3 regions of the Paenibacillus sp. J22P51 genome follow, and region 3 is predicted to be linked to each of the others. Evidence: riboswitches for the same ligand, from Rfam matches in the RefSeq annotation. Region 3 holds a riboswitch; each other region holds the start of a gene.
The links. A riboswitch is a leader RNA that binds a small molecule or an ion and turns the genes downstream of it on or off. The one in region 3 is predicted to bind cyclic di-GMP.
Positions count from the first base shown of each region.

Region 1: linked by a shared signal. The riboswitch ahead of AC58QC_RS04610 (phosphotransferase) and the one ahead of AC58QC_RS22655 (IPT/TIG domain-containing protein) in region 3 are both predicted to bind cyclic di-GMP.
Region 2: linked by a shared signal. The riboswitch ahead of AC58QC_RS11245 (diguanylate cyclase domain-containing protein) and the one ahead of AC58QC_RS22655 (IPT/TIG domain-containing protein) in region 3 are both predicted to bind cyclic di-GMP.

Region 1 is NZ_JCAUAZ010000001.1:1,155,468-1,160,836, reverse strand. It holds gene AC58QC_RS04620 (glycosyltransferase family 4 protein) at 1-678, shown strand, start outside; gene galU (UTP--glucose-1-phosphate uridylyltransferase GalU) at 1,150-2,034, shown strand; cyclic di-GMP riboswitch class I at 2,175-2,263, shown strand; gene AC58QC_RS04610 (phosphotransferase) at 2,549-3,523, shown strand; gene AC58QC_RS04605 (hypothetical protein) at 3,664-3,795, opposite strand; gene AC58QC_RS04600 (hypothetical protein) at 4,018-4,734, shown strand; gene AC58QC_RS04595 (hypothetical protein) at 4,766-5,341, shown strand; gene AC58QC_RS04590 (copper amine oxidase N-terminal domain-containing protein) at 5,364-5,369, shown strand, end outside.
Region 2 is NZ_JCAUAZ010000004.1:69,166-74,534, reverse strand. It holds gene AC58QC_RS11255 (malate:quinone oxidoreductase) at 285-1,793, opposite strand; gene AC58QC_RS11250 (phosphatase PAP2 family protein) at 2,271-2,933, shown strand; cyclic di-GMP riboswitch class I at 3,191-3,282, shown strand; gene AC58QC_RS11245 (diguanylate cyclase domain-containing protein) at 3,354-5,018, shown strand; gene AC58QC_RS11240 (spore germination protein) at 5,097-5,369, shown strand, end outside.
Region 3 is NZ_JCAUAZ010000012.1:103,146-108,514, reverse strand. It holds gene AC58QC_RS22655 (IPT/TIG domain-containing protein) at 1-2,747, opposite strand, end outside; cyclic di-GMP riboswitch class I at 2,824-2,917, opposite strand; gene AC58QC_RS22650 (hypothetical protein) at 3,095-3,469, opposite strand; gene fliS (flagellar export chaperone FliS) at 3,466-3,852, opposite strand; gene AC58QC_RS22640 (flagellar protein FlaG) at 3,858-4,250, opposite strand; gene fliD (flagellar filament capping protein FliD) at 4,268-5,369, opposite strand, start outside.

The sequences.
Region 1 (5,369 bases), on a different contig from region 3:
AAAGAAGCGGAAGAACCCTATGATAATAATTGGAATGAATATAAAATGATAAAACATGCTAAGAACACTAGCTACAAATACATTCCCTCCGGAATAATCGGATGCTCACCCAAAATAAATAAAGAAGAAATTCTAAAAAAATATAACATTCCTGAAGGGAGTTTTATAATTTGCTATGCTGGAAGGCATAATGAAACCAAAGGCTATGATTTGCTTAAAAAAATTGGATCGGACTTATTAAAAACCAATAAAAATATATACTTCTTGATAGCTGGAGTTGAGGAACCTTTAAGAGGAATAGATGAAGATAGATGGATCGAAGTAGGTTGGACAAATGATCCACATTCTCTTATTTCCGCATCAGATTTGTTTGTACTACCAAACAAAGAGACATATTTTGATTTGGTTATGTTAGAGGTTCTATCCCTGGGTAAAATGGTTCTAGCAACTAACACAGGGGGGAATAAATATTTTAAACAGTTTAATAGTGAAGGAATAATCTATTTTGACTCTTTAGAAACAGCACTTTTTAAAATAAATGAAGTTATAAAAATGCCCCAGTCTCAAAGAATAGAGTTAGAAAAGAAAAACTACAACATATTCGATTTAAATTTTAGAGCTAGTAATTTTTTAGTAAATTACCTAAATATATTAGAAGGGATATTAATAGAGAATTGATGTTAAAAACTGGTCTGTCAAATCTTTTGTGTAAACGCATTTAAAAGACCTTCTACCGAGGGAAGAAAATGTTTGTTCAGATGTTGGCAAATGCGAGTTGAATAGAAGAAAACAGCTTGAGTAGCATTTGCCCCTGATTTGGATAGGGCTTATTTAATTTCGAGTGAGGTCTATTATGGTCAAGTAGAGTATCTTCAAGAGAGCTTTCTCCGTTTGGAATACGCTTTTTACTTAGTTACTCTTCGAAGCTAATGATAGCGAAGGATGAGAGGGTGATTAGTTCTCCAGGTTTCATTTTTCATTTATTTCAATTATGAGGTTAGAAGAAGTTTGAATATTGGAATCACAATTAAGAAAAGGATTGAAAAGCAGTTTAAAATAGCTAACAGTATTGGTAAATTCAACCCACTACCCTTACTCTCACCCTTACCTTTATCCCTATTTTTATACTTTTTGTGGAGGAAAACAGAAATGAAAGTACGTAAAGCGATTATACCTGCAGCGGGCTTAGGAACGCGTTTCTTGCCAGCAACTAAAGCGCAACCAAAAGAGATGTTACCAATTGTAGATAAGCCTACATTACAATATATTATAGAAGAAGCGGTTGAATCTGGGATAGAAGAAATACTAATCATTACTGGAAGAAATAAAAAGTCGATAGAGGATCATTTTGATAAATCAGTTGAACTAGAGGTTGAATTGGAAGCGAAAGGGAAATACGCACTTTTAGAAGAAGTTCGTAAAATCTCCGAAATGGTTAATATTCATTATATCCGCCAAAAAGAGCCTAAAGGGCTTGGTCATGCGATTCTTTGCGCGAAAAGCTTTATTGGAAATGAACCATTTGCTGTATTACTTGGTGACGATATTGTCTATGGAGATAAGCCGTGTTTAAAGCAAATGATTGAATCGTATGAAGAGTATAGGACAACAATTCTTGGAGTACAAGAAGTTCCGCTCGCAGAGGTTAATAAATATGGGATTGTTGAAGGAAAACAGATTGCGACTAAAGTTTATAAAGTAAATGGGTTAATTGAAAAACCAAATGTTGAAGATACTCCATCTAGAATAGCTATACTTGGAAGGTATATTATTACCCCCGCAATCTTTGAAATCTTGGTAAATACCGAACCTGGTAAAGGTGGAGAAATCCAATTAACCGATGCACTTAAAGTACTAGCACAAAAAGAAATAATGTATGCATACAACTTTATGGGTAGAAGGTACGACGTAGGTGATAAACTGGGTTTCTTACAAGCAACAGTGGATTACGCATTGAGAAATAAAGATCTTCGTAATGAGTTTCTCAAATACTTGATTTCAGTTACTGAGAACGAGAAAGTTACTAATCATTAACCCTGATTTATTAGTTTATTTTTTTATTCCAAAGTCTAGTACTTTAGACATCTCTACCCTCCAAGAGATACACGACGAAAAGCCCATTGCCGCAAATTATACATTTGCTACAATAGGTATATAAGTCATTCACATAAATTGGACGATAATGGCAAAACTGGTGAAAATCAGTGACGCAAAGCTACAGGGACTAAGGTGGGTCAATCCAGTATGTCAGCCAGCTTCCGAATCATCGTGCCTCCGCAGTGGATTTATGTGAAATCAAGGAGGAATTAGAATGGATAAGTTTTGGCATTCTTTTTGTTTAAGATTTAATGAGGTTATCCTGGATAGCTGCATCTGTGACATCGAGAGAGCGAAGATTTTTAATAAAATTAATTATCACCGAACGAAATTGCATACATAAGCGAAGGCACCTAGAGCAGGTGCTTTTTTTCTTTTGCAGGAAGAGGGAATGTATAGCCATTAGTGAATAACTATAAGAGAGAAGGTAGGATGATGGAGGTGAATTGCGGTGAACAAACAGCTTGAACAGGTGCTCTCAAGTATGGTGAAGCCCAGTGGCGAGTTGGATGCCGCTAGGATAATAGGTAGGCAGTCCCTGTATACAGGACGGAATGGCAAAGTGATTGAGCGCTTCTGGATAGATATGGATGGACAGCGTGAGTCGTATATTTTCAAACCATTAACGAATGGAACGACATGCGGTCGCGAGAAATGGATATACGAACACCTACTAGGATCAATACCAGTTCGCGTTCCTGCGCTGTATGCATCTGCCGAACACGAGGATCCCGAGAGCTATTGGGCTATTTATGAGGATATGGGCAAGATGTCGCACCAGTTGGAGGATAACGAGTATGCCGTTGCCACCGCGTGTATTCCCTTATGGCATATGCTGCCACATGATAGGGTGCCGTCGCGTTTCAAAGGGGATAAGACAGATCTAACCGACTTGAAACAAGATGATTTGAATGGGTTTCACGATATGGGGAAGCGTTTGCTTCGACTAGGTTTTGACAAAGAAAAAGTTGCAGCTATCGAGCAACTCATTATGCAATGGAACGGAACTTTTGAAACAGAGATTGTTATTTCGCATGGTGATTATCATCAAGGGAATGTATGCCGGCGTGGCGATGAGTTTATTATTCTAGATTGGGAATTCATGCATCATAATTCGGTGTTCTGGGATTTATATGGTTTGTTAGATATGAGTCATCCCGACTTTCCGAAAATGATCAGTTCCTCTACACGTCTAGACGCGTTACATGCGTATTTGAATCAGAGAGTTTCCTTGGGATGGGAAGCCGATTCTGGAAACTTTATTGCTGATTATCATCGATATGCGATTGTTCATTCAGTCTGGATGCTTGGACTAATTGAGAAAGATTTACAGAAAGGACAGTGGGATACATCCAAATTGCTTCGTGCCCAGCAAGAAACGATGCATTCACTTGTGGCGTGTTTGGCCTATTGTGAGAGAGCTTAAGTCGCCTGGACTACAAAATAGGACTAATGACCCTGTCTTTGGTCCCTCTTCATTTGGTGCATTTTAGCTTATACTTGTAAAATATTCGCAAATCGAGTCGATAGCCGACGCCTGATCAGAGACGCCAGCTATGCCTAAATTTACTTGCTCGATAGTCGTCTGCGTTTAAAAGCCCAGTATTTGATCCAAATAGCGCCTTCATCGTCTTTGAAAAGCTTAATACCAGCCAATTTCAATGGCGTCCAAACTTCTGTAAAATAGTAATTTGGCATCGCACAGCCTCCCGTATGATGTAACTTACTTCAATATAACCTTAGACCTATAAAAAGGCTGTCGAAATTTGTCGTTGAGAATTGTGAACGATTTCTTTTTTTTTTGCGTTAAAGCACCCTCAGGGTGCTTTTTTTATGCTTTTTCGATCGACAAGATGTGACTTCATGGCTCAAAAAGCTTATAATAGGAATTATCCAGTATGAGACTTGGTAGGTGAAGATATGTTAAAGAAGAAGTGGAAGAATCGAATACTATGGGTAGGAAGTAGTCTGGTTGTTCTACTTGCTATTGGGTATTATGGCATGAATATAGCTATGTCGTATGTCCTACAATCGATGATTCCGCAGATCCCTATTGAAATTAGTGGACAAGCTTTAGAGAGTGCTAGTTTGACAGGTTCGATTGGCATCAGTAAGGAAGCTGAAAGTGGTGTAGTGGCAACTGATAAAGCGGCAGGGTCTTTGGTTCCTATTTCTAAGCAGGGAGAAACTAATACCCAAGGTAGTCAGACTCAATCTACCACTGTGCCTATAGGAACATCTACGAGTAGCGAAGCCGTAGTTTCCCCCTCTAGTACCGTCAGTGTACCTAGTGTAGCTATACAAGATGGCCAGACTGCTACTCCAACACAACCAGTGACAAAGGATAAATTCGGTTACCAGGCACAGGTTTCATCGGAGAAAACGAAAGCGGTTCAAGACTCGATTACGCTAAAAGAGAAGGCATCGGTTACTTCCGTGCTGCTGAAGAAATTGAGTACTTCCGATCTTCAACTTTTTGCAAGTATGGCTGGGAATGGCTTATCTGTGGATGAGAAGAAGAATGCGAAGGAAATCATATTGCAAAAGCTAACGGAAGACGAGTATAACCAGCTGATTGGGATTGCTGCGAAATATGGATTGAGCCAGGGAAAGAATTATAAAGACACGCAGAAATAATCTCAGATTACAAATAGGTAGAGGGGATTTTGTGAGAAAACGAAAACGACTCATTCTGGTTTTGGTTAGTATAGGCATTATAGGTGCGGGCGGATATTCGGCCTACACCTATGCCATGAATGTGATAGGGAATAAAATCGCCGATCAGCTCGTTATTGAAACTGAGAATAATCAACAATTGTTGGAGCACATCGATTTGCCTGTTATACCTGAAACCCAAGCAGTTGTATCTTCTGAGGCATCTGTGCCGACTGCTGAGCCAGGTTTGGCAGATCAGCCGGTTGGTAACTCCAAGGCAGTTAATTCGGATCAGGGACAGTCAGAATCGAATTCTGTTCAGAGCAAGCAATCTCAGCAAGCTATAGTCAATGACCGAGAGAAGCAAACTGCGACTGAGAAGAAGGCAGCAGCTGGGTCATTTGAGAGTAAGCAGGAAGCCGTGAAGTTTGTAATGAGCAGGTTTTCGGCATCAGAGCTCAATAACCTTAGGCAAATGGCAAGCGGCGGCTTGACATCTGAGGAGAAGGCAGAGCTGAAGAAGATCGCTTATACGAAGTTTACTTCGGCCGAAATTACGGCAGTTCAGAAGGTTGTTTCCACCCAATAATATTAGAAGAGGTGTTTTGTAAGTGAAG
Region 2 (5,369 bases), on a different contig from region 3:
TTATTCGAAGTATGAAAACCCTTACAGGACGGGGGTTTAGCGGATGCGAGATCTTCAAGTTATCATTCTTTGCTGTAATAGTAATAATTTAGCTGCTATCTTCATTCCGTTATATCGCACGAAAAAGCCCATAGTTATCATCCGAAAATTCTAGTTGATAACTGTGGGCTTTCTGTCTCAATTTAATACATCTTCCTGTAGCCGCGGCAACAAAAGAAAAAAACCTTGATTTAACAAGGTTTTTCAAAAATTACACTATGATGATACATTAACTAGGTATTATCTTACGTTTGGCGTGCTACCTGTAATGACCTGTTTTTGTTTAGACCAAGCGTCCGCGCGGTTGAAGTATGAATTTCGTGGACCAGCTCTGGGTTTTTCATTAGTGACACGCCGTAAGAAGGAATCATTTCTTTTATTTTCGGTTCCCACGCTTTGATATGTTGCGGGAAGCATTTTTTTACTAACTCAAGCATAACGGAAACGGCAGTAGAAGCACCTGGAGAAGCGCCGAGCAAAGCAGCTAATGAGCCATCAGCGGCACTAATAACTTCCGTACCAAATTGAAGCGTCCCTTTTCCGGCAGCGGTATCCTTGATAACTTGTACACGTTGACCCGCTACGACTAGATCCCAATCCTCGCTTTTGGCATTTGGTATAAACTCGCGTAACTCTTCCATGCGCTTTTCTTTCGATAACATGACTTGCTCGATCAGGTATTTGGTCAATGACATGTTTTTAGCACCTGCCGATAACATCGTCACGAGATTATTCGGTTTGACGGATGTGACCAAATCAAACATTGAACCGGTCTTTAGAAACTTTGGTGAGAAGCCGGCAAACGGTCCAAATAGCAACGATTTTTTGTTATCGATAAATCTTGTGTCAAGATGCGGAACTGACATTGGTGGAGCTCCAAGCTTAGCTTTACCGTATACTTTAGCATGATGCTGTGCGATAACATCCGGATTTTTACACACCATAAATATTCCGCTTACCGGGAATCCGCCAATATTTCTCCCTTCGGGAATGCCGGATTTTTGCAGTAAATGCAGACTTCCGCCTCCGCCTCCGATAAAGACGAATTTGGCAGTATGACGCTCGACCATACCTCTGTCGTTCCGTACCTTCAATTCCCAAGAGCCGTCGTAAGTACGTTTAATATTATCAACACTATGTCTGTATTTAATATCGACATTTTTACTCTTTAAGTGGTCAAACAAGATGCGCGTTAAAGCACCAAAGTTGACATCCGTGCCTGCGTCGATTTTGGTTGCCGCGATAGGTTCATTCGCTGGTCGGCCTTCTATAATAAGCGGAATCCATTCCATCAATTTGCGAGGGTCATCGGAAAATTCCATCCCTTGAAACAGAGAATTCGTTGACATCGCTTCATAACGTTTCTTTAAAAACGATACATTCTTCTCCCCCTGTACCATACTCATATGAGGCAACGGCATGATAAAGTCCTGTGGATTACGGATTAGCTTGCTGTCTACAAGATAAGACCAAAATTGCATGGAATCCTGGAACTGTTCATTGATTTGAATAGCTTTGCTAATATCTACAGATCCATCTGGTTTTTCGACAGTGTAGTTAAGCTCGCACAGTGCCGCATGTCCTGTTCCTGCATTATTCCACTCGTTAGAGCTTTCCTCTCCTGCAGTTTCGAGCTTCTCAAACACTGTAATTTCCCATTCCGGTACTAATTCTTTCAGAAGTGTCCCTAATGTCGCACTCATGATTCCTGCACCAATTAAGATGACGTCTGTTTTAGTTTCTCTGTTGCTCATTATTACCATCCTTATACCCTAAAATTTGCAGAAAGGATGTAGGCGCCACTCCTTAGGCGCTACAGCAAGCCAGGGCGCGACCTAGTCATACACCTTTCTGGATCCATGATAAAACACTCGATTAAAATATTTATTTACTATTATATGATAGTTATAAGCTATACGACAAGAAGTGCGTAGAAGAAGTCTTACCGGATAGTCCTTATGGCGTGGAAATCACTCGCGGGAATGAGATAATGTCCTTGTCAGAATATGTGGAGACTATTATGGCGAGGAGGACTGGAGACTACATGAGATGGCGGGAATGCACAATAAAGGAAACAAACACCTTACTTATTAGCAATAAAAGTATTCCCAAATTCATTAAAAATAATAGCTAGTTCATTCGCGAATGTGGCTATACTAACAAATGGGTATCCCGACCTATCCATTCACCCACCTATTTGATTACACCTAGAAATTGGAGCTATCTTGATAATGAATTCTAAATTAAAAGTCACCATTTTTCTTATTTTGAGCATACTCACATTAATTAGCTTTAGCGTGGTGGCCTCCATGTTAAAGGGGCAGTGGATCGCAGCTTTTGACAGTGGTATCATCTCATATATTCAAGGGCTGGAAACGCCATGGTTAACTTCCATGATGAGGTTGTTTACATACATTGGTTCGTCGCCAGTTGTCATTGTCATTTTCCTTGGCAGCTTGTTTATTCAAATTAAATTCCTGCATCACCGCAAAGAATTAATTCTGTTTGGAATTCTACTTATCGGCACCGTAGGTTTGAATCAGCTTCTTAAAATCATCTTTCAGAGAGAGCGCCCCTCCCTCCATAGGTTAATTCAAGAGACGGGATACAGCTTTCCAAGTGGTCATTCCATGGCAGCCTTTGCCTTATATGCTTCACTAGCGTTTCTACTTTGGAGACACCTTCCCTCAAAGTTTGGCAGGACCGTGGTCATTTTGAGCAGCATAAGTATGATTCTTCTCATTGGTATTAGCCGGATCTACCTCGGTGTCCATTATCCTAGTGATGTTGTAGGTGCCTATTTGGCAAGTGGATTTTGGTTCACGTTCATCGTTTGGCTATTTCAATGGTATATGGAGTATCGCTATAACAAAAATAAGGCAAGTAGTAGTTAAAATTCTTCACCTCCCCCTTTCTAATACAAGTATTTTATGTCATCATCCAGTAAGCCTCATAAACACGGATTAGTCACTTCTAACGTGACTAATCCGTGTTTTTTACCTATAAAGTAAAAAAATGGTTCGTCTTTACCTTTCTTTATTATATTCGACAAAAGACCGCATTTATCGCTATATACAGGTAATTTTTACCTGCTCTATAATAGTTAAATAGTAGTAGATGGAATGGGTACTGAAGTACAGATAAACATGAAAATCGAAAAGGGCAAATCATCGGAAACGATGAGACGCAAAGCCATGGCCTAACGCATGCCAATTCGGATGCTATGGTTGACAGGTTGCCGAATTTGAAGGGATGATCCTTTATTCGGGATGATCCTTTTTTTTATGCCGGGACAATAGTAGGAGGGATCTCTTATGCATAATTCGCTATCGGAAAGTTATAATTTCGTGCTTGTTCTGCTTTCGTTCGTTATTGCGCTGCTTGCCTCGTTTACGGCTTTGAATCTAGCTCGGAAAGTATCCACTTCGGAAGGATGGCACCAGAAGAGCTGGATTATATGTAGTTCCCTCGTGATGGGTGTAGGCATATGGTCCATGCATTTCATCGGGATGCTAGCTTTTCATTTGCCCAGTGGCGTGACCTATGATATTTCGATTGTCAGTATCTCCATTCTTGTAGCGGTTGGAGGTGCACTGGTCGGACTTGTGGTCGCCTTCCAAGCGAGCTCTATCCGTTCGAGGTTCCTTATTGGCGGTACATTCATGGGGTTAGCAATTAGCGGCATGCATTATATCGGTATGGCCTCGTTACTACAAGTGACTACTCACTATAAGCTCGTACCGTTCACGTTATCGATTGTGATCGCCATACTAGCATCCATCACGGCGCTTTACTTCTTTTTCAAACGGAACCATCACCGACTCTTCATTAGTAGTCTTATTATGGGTATAGCGATTACAGGTATGCACTATATGGGCATGTCATCCGCTGTGATGACGTTTCCTCCGGTAACACTTCCGCATAGTGCCAATGCTGTGAATATGGACTTCATTATCGTGGCTATGTATGTGGCATTTGGAACGCTGCTCATCTTTGCCATCAGTTTTATTAGCTCGCTCTCTGTGGATCGACGATTGGCGGAACAGATTGCGCTTAAAGCTTCTATATTAGAATCAGCCATCGATTGTATCTTCATGTTCAAATCTCAGGGCTGGATCATTGAATTCAATCCTGCAGCAGAAGCCATATTCGGCTACGCGCGCAAAGAAGCGCTGAAACGTACGTTATTCGATCTCCTCTTTCCTTTCGATCAAGACGGACAAGATGCTGCTTTGTTATATCAACTGTTAAGTCAGAAGGCCGATTCCGTCATTGGCAGACGCTTTGAAATTATCGCGTACCGATCAGACCGCAGCAAGTTTCCGGCCGAAATTATCATTACGGATATCATTTATGGGGGGAAAACGATTTATACGGCCTACCTCAGGGACTTAACGGAAAAAAGGAAATCAGAAGAACTCATTCATCAGTTAGCGTACTTCGATCATTTAACTGGATTGCCTAATCGCAATCAATTCAATGAGCTGTTCCAGCATACTTTAGCTCACGCCCAACAGCACCATGAGACCTTAGGCGTTATGTTTCTGGATATTTATCGGTTCAAATGGATTAATGATTCCTTCGGTCATCTGGTTGGGGATCACACCTTGCATAAATTTGCTGATTTACTCTCTAGTTGCTTACCCGAGAATGGGACCGTCTCTAGATTAAGCGGCGATGAATTTATCATCTTGCTTCCCCAAGGGAATCAACAAACGATTAGAGAGCAAGCCCAGAACATCATCGCTTTGTTGGAGATTCCTTTTAACATGGATATTGGGGATATTTATGTCTCTACGAATATTGGTATTTCGATGTATCCCTACGATGGCGATACACAAGAGCTTTTGCTCAAGCATGCAGACCAAGCCATGTATGCCGCCAAGGATCTGGGGCGAAACAATTACCAATTCTTTCAACAAGGTATGCACATGAAATTCCCCCAGAAAATTGTCTTGGAACAATATTTGCAAGGTTAACCTCCTCCGCTGATTATTCTCCCCCCTTTCAGGGCACGCTAAGCCGCATGGTAATGTAAGGGAATTGGGGGAATTCGCATGATCGAACAAATCCGTGCTGAGTTGAACAATCCAGCTGACCTATTCTATGACACCCTCGACAATGGCTATATGCAAATGGAAGTGAGCTACTTCCCTTCTCTCTGCGATCAGGCTTTAATTAAGAATGGATTGACCATTCCTTACTCTTATTGCTTTAACCCCGAAGAATTCGAACGTAATCTTCACGCGAATCCTGCCTTCGGTAAAGTGGATCAATCCGAGCATTGGACACCCTTGTTACTCAAAGGTACTGTTCTCTTTCAAATTGAA
Region 3 (5,369 bases):
TCAATAGTGACTACAGTACCTCCCGCTAAAGGACCGTTACTTGGGGTCAAGCTAGTCACAGTTGGAACTAGTTGTTCATAGGTATACCCTTGTGTTAGAGTGAAGCTTTGTCCGTCAGGGTTGGTAACGGTCACATCTACCGCCCCGGTGCTAGTAGATGAAGGAGCAATTACCACAACTTTTATTGTACTTTTAAAGACTGCATTTACAGTTGTTGACCCAAATGTTACTGAAGCACCTTGTTGAAAATTAGCCCCAATAATAGTTATTCCCTCTCCACCCTGTACAAATCCTTTGTTAGGGGTTATAGAAGTAATTTGCGGGGCCGGCACAGGTGGTGGTGCAAGATAAGTATAACCTCCTTTTAAAGTACCCCCTTGCCCATCCGGATTCACAATTCTTACATCTACGAGTCCTTCAGCTACGGCAGCCGGAGCAGTGGCTGTTAAGTTCGAACTCGAAGTAAATCTAGCTACTATTGCTTCATTATTTCCAAAATAAACTTTTGCTCCATTTATAAAATTCTGCCCGTCAATAGATATAAATTCTCCTCCGGTCGTTATACCACTATTCGGAGTTAAATTTGTAATAACCGGTGATGGCGGTGGTGGTGGTGCAATAAATGTAAATCCTGAAACCAATGTATATTCTTGTCCATCCGGATTTACCACTTTTACATCTACAGTTTCTTCGACACTTGATACAGGAGATAGAACTTTAACTTTTGAAGTAGAAGTAAAAGTTGATATAGGTACCTGTATCGATCCAAAAAATACATTCATTCCATTAACAAAATTTGTTCCAGTAATAGTAACTACTGTGCCACCAATCGTAGGCCCAGAGTTAGGTGAGATATTTGAAATACTCGGAGCAGGTACTACGGGCAAAGCATTATATGTAAATCCATTAGCCAATGTCGCAGTTGTATTATCTGGATTTACAATTTTTACATCTACAGCTCCTGCATTTGCAACCTGAGGTGAAGTTACTTTGATTTTTTCACTTGAGTAATAAGTAGCGATGGGCGCTTCGTCATTGCCAAAATAAACTTTCGCACCATTTTCGATTTTCGTCCCTATAATATTAACACCGTCTCCACCAGAAACTAGACCTGTATTCGGGCTAACCGAATTGATTTCTAACTTAACTATCGGAGGTGCGTTATAGGTATAACCGCCTGATATCGTTAAATTTGTTCCATCTGGGTTTTCAAGGGAAATATCAACTGGACCTTCCGTAGTAGAAGCAGGGGCATACACTTTCAGATAAGTTGAGCTAGCATTCAAGAAAGTCTGAGCGGCAACGCCACCGAATTTTACGGTTATGCCACTCATGAAGTATTTCCCAGTGAACGCTACAAGATTTCCACCATCTAAAGGCCCATTATTGGGCTGTATTAATGTAACAACAGGATCCGCTTTATATTGATAATTTGTAGTTGTTTTTTGGCTGTCTGGATTGGTAACTGTTACTGTAACTGTTCCTTGAGCTCCTCCTGGAACAGTTACAGTAATCTGATCGCTACTCACAACATTAACATTTAATGCATCAGTATAACCAAAAGTAACAGTAGCACCTGGTCTAAACTTAGAACCGTTTATTGTGACTGTTTCTCCTCCTACAGGACTTCCATTATCATTTACTATTGATGTAATTGTTGGAGCTGGAAAAGTTACATTTATGTAAGTATTAGGTATTAACTTAGAACGATTTGCACCGGCGTAGTCGTTGTAAGTAATGTTCGATGTGGAAGTGGATACTGAAAGTGTTCCTGCTTTATTAGGATCCTTAGGTTTGATCTTATATTTAAAAACAAGATCATTATTTTTTAACTCTTGAAAATTCCAAGTTAATGTATTTCCTGATACTGTTGGTTTTGGGATATTGTTATCGTAGGAACCCGGTACAATATCAAAATCAGAAGAAACAGTATCGGTAACAACAACATTATATGCACTTGCTACACCAATCTCTTTTACGATATTGGTGTAAATCTCCGATAATCCTGTTGTACCAAGAACAAAGTGATGATGCTGTTCTGTTGTAGACATTTGTTTTAATAAAATATTAGGACCACTGGTATCTGGATTATCAGTAGGCGATAGCAAAGCAATTGTGTAAAATACAATACCTGCGTCTTTTGCAAGCTGCGCATTCTGTAATGCATACTCATATGGATTTTGACTAGGCAGAGTAGCTTCGCCATCAGTCATGATAACAATGACTGGCTGCGCATCAGGACGATGGTTGGAAAGCAACGCTATGGCTTGATCAATTGAATAACCAGTTGCTGTAGCTCCATTAGCAGATAAGGTGTTAATGTAGCTTTTTGCAGCAGCTGCATCAGTTGTTAGTGGAAACGTGCCTGTTACACCTTCTGAACTAAAATCCACTATGCCAACCTCATGCTTTGTTAGATCCATAAGATCAATAAAGCCTTTTGCTGCATCTTTAGCGGCGCTCATCTTGGTAACACCGTTACCATAACTAGTACCCATACTACCAGATTTATCAATAATCAGAATGACATCATTGGGCATAATTATGTTAGCTGGCGGTGTCCCCTTAATATTTAATGTAACTTCGGCTTCTTGCTCGGTAGTAATGGTAGTCGGGTTAACACTTTTTGAAACCGTTACATAATCATTCACTGCAGCATTGGCTTTTGATGTGAGCGGAACAGAAAATCCGCTAAAAGCTAAAATTAAGACCATTGTAAGCAAAAAATTCTTGTGAATTCTTTTCATTGTTCTTCCTCCCCTTTTATACTAGAAATAAAAAAAACAATAGCAGATTGCTATTGCTTGAAGAAACATTCAAACAGTTTGCAACCTGGCGATCATGAGTAGTCTATTCTGACTATTCAAGACCCATGGCTTTGCGTCCCTATATCTCTATAGGTTTGCCAAATATGCTGTTATTTTGTAGAAATCAAGCGATTACATAAGTAAATATTACCATAAATAACACACCGGTAGAACAGTTATTTTATTAAGTTATGACAAAAGTTTGGGTCGCATTCCCTAATATTTATTCCAGAAAGCCTTTCCAATCCTTTAAAAAAGATGGGAATACCTACCGGTTTTCTCATTTGTTAATTATGTTTATCTATAAAATAACCATCTATCTGTGTAGGTAATAATCGATAGCCATTCCGTGCCTTATGACCATTTTCAATATGTTTAATGTTGCGGGCCAACTCCAATTTGTAGCTATTCATCTTCTCATTTAATCGGGCTTGCAGATCAATGCATTCTTTAACTACTGCTATTAATTCTTGCGAAGAATTTGACTTACTATAATGAAAGTTAAGTTTGTCTATTTTCTCTCGAAGCTCATTTTGCTCTATTTGCAAATTATTTAGCTGTTCTATTGAATCATCCATTCCTAAATCTAGCTCCAAAACTTTTTCTATAGAGTGCTTCAATGTAACGAACAAGGAATCAGGTGCGCTTTGAATCTGGATCATACGGTTACCTTGTTATTCGACTTAATAACCTTCAGAGCTTCAGACCATGTATCCCTTAGTTCTTGAATAAAATCTATACATATTTGAAGACTTTCAACATCCAATTGAACATTTGCATAGATTAATTTTTCTTTAATATAGTTGTATAACGCTGATAATTGCTTCGAAATCTCATAATTCATGTTTAGTGTAATTAAGAGTTCATTAATAATATCTTGAGCTCGAGTGAGATTACTATTTTTTAGCTCATAATCCTTTTTATTCATCCCATCAAGAGCCTGCTTCATAAATTTTAAGCAACCATTATAGAGCATCAAAGTAAGTTCTCCTGGTTGGGCAGTATTAACCTGAGTATTAATGTAAAGATTCTGTGCTTTATTCATTGTTGTTATCCCCTCTCATCAAAAATAGCGCCACTAATCTCCTGTAACTTGTCCATTAAATCCAGGAATTTCTCTGGTGGCACCTCTCTAATTACCTCATTAGTCTCCGCATTGAGAACTTTTACCACTATATCCCCAGTTTGCTTATGAATACTGTACTGAAATTTCTTTTCTACACCCATAATTGATTGATTGGCTTTATTAATCGCTTTGATAACTGCCTCATCAGCAATGGACAACTCATAACTTTTTTTATGCCTTAACTCAACATAGGAGGAAGAATCAACTGAACTTGAATGATTACCTTCTTGGATAGTATCACTCTTATATGCCTTTGTAACCACATCAGTTATTGTTTGAGTAACACTTCCTTTAGCTGAGATAGAATTTATGTTCATCTGTAATACCCCCTATATTATTTGAATTGCTGAGACAACCATGACATTTGACTGTTTCCATTAGCAACAGCCTGATCCATAGCGGTAAATCTTTTATAGTAGTAATCTTCTTTACTGCTTAATTTACGATCAAAAGTACTAATACTATTCTGCATGTCATAAAGCCTTTTCCCTAAATCGGTACTTATGTCTGTTGAAATTCCACCGACGCGTCCAGCTTTCTTGACTAGGTCGCTCAGACTGTTGTTTACTTGTTCATATAATGCTTGTGCAATTCCTTTTTCATCCAAAACATCGTTCGATGATTGGTTAGTAAAAAGGTTAATTACACTAGTTGGATCTTGTGATAATGCTTGTTTTAATTTGGTTTCATCGAGTTTTATTTTACCTGCATCAATAGGATTATAAGCTGCTGCAGGAGAAACCGTAGTTATACCAACTTTATATAGTGCATTATATGCTGTAGGAATATTTTGTACCGTTTCGGTTAATAATGAGCGGAAATTACTCGCGGTTTTTGATAATATCGTATCATTATGCAAAAGACCTGCCTTCGCCTTATTTTCCCATAAAGTAATATCAGTATCCTTCATACTACTCTTTTGCTCATCAGTTAATGGATCATAACCTTTTACTTTTGTATCGCTTAATCTTTGATTAATGAAACCAATCATATCATTATACTGAGTCACAAAATCTTTAATTTTACTCAGAATAGCATCATTATCTTTTGTAACAGAAACTGTTACATCTGATGTTGTCTTGCTATTTAAAGAGTAAGTGACCCCATCTAATGTAAAGCTGTTAGAATCTCGTTTGGATGGTACTCCATCAATTGTTACATCAGCATCTTTACCCGATACTATCGTTGAATTCATTTTTATAGAGCTGAGAAAATTACCACTTCCAGATTGAAGATCAACCTGTGCGGTTGCACCTACTGTTTTACTACTAAATGTAAATGAATCACTAATTGAATCATAGCTCATATTTACATTGGCTGCGGAACTGTTCACTCTTGAAATAATTGAGCTGAGTGTGTCTGTATCCGTGTATGATATTACTTGACCATTTACTTTAAAATCAAATGTCGAACCTGCTGGAGTTATAGTAAGTGGA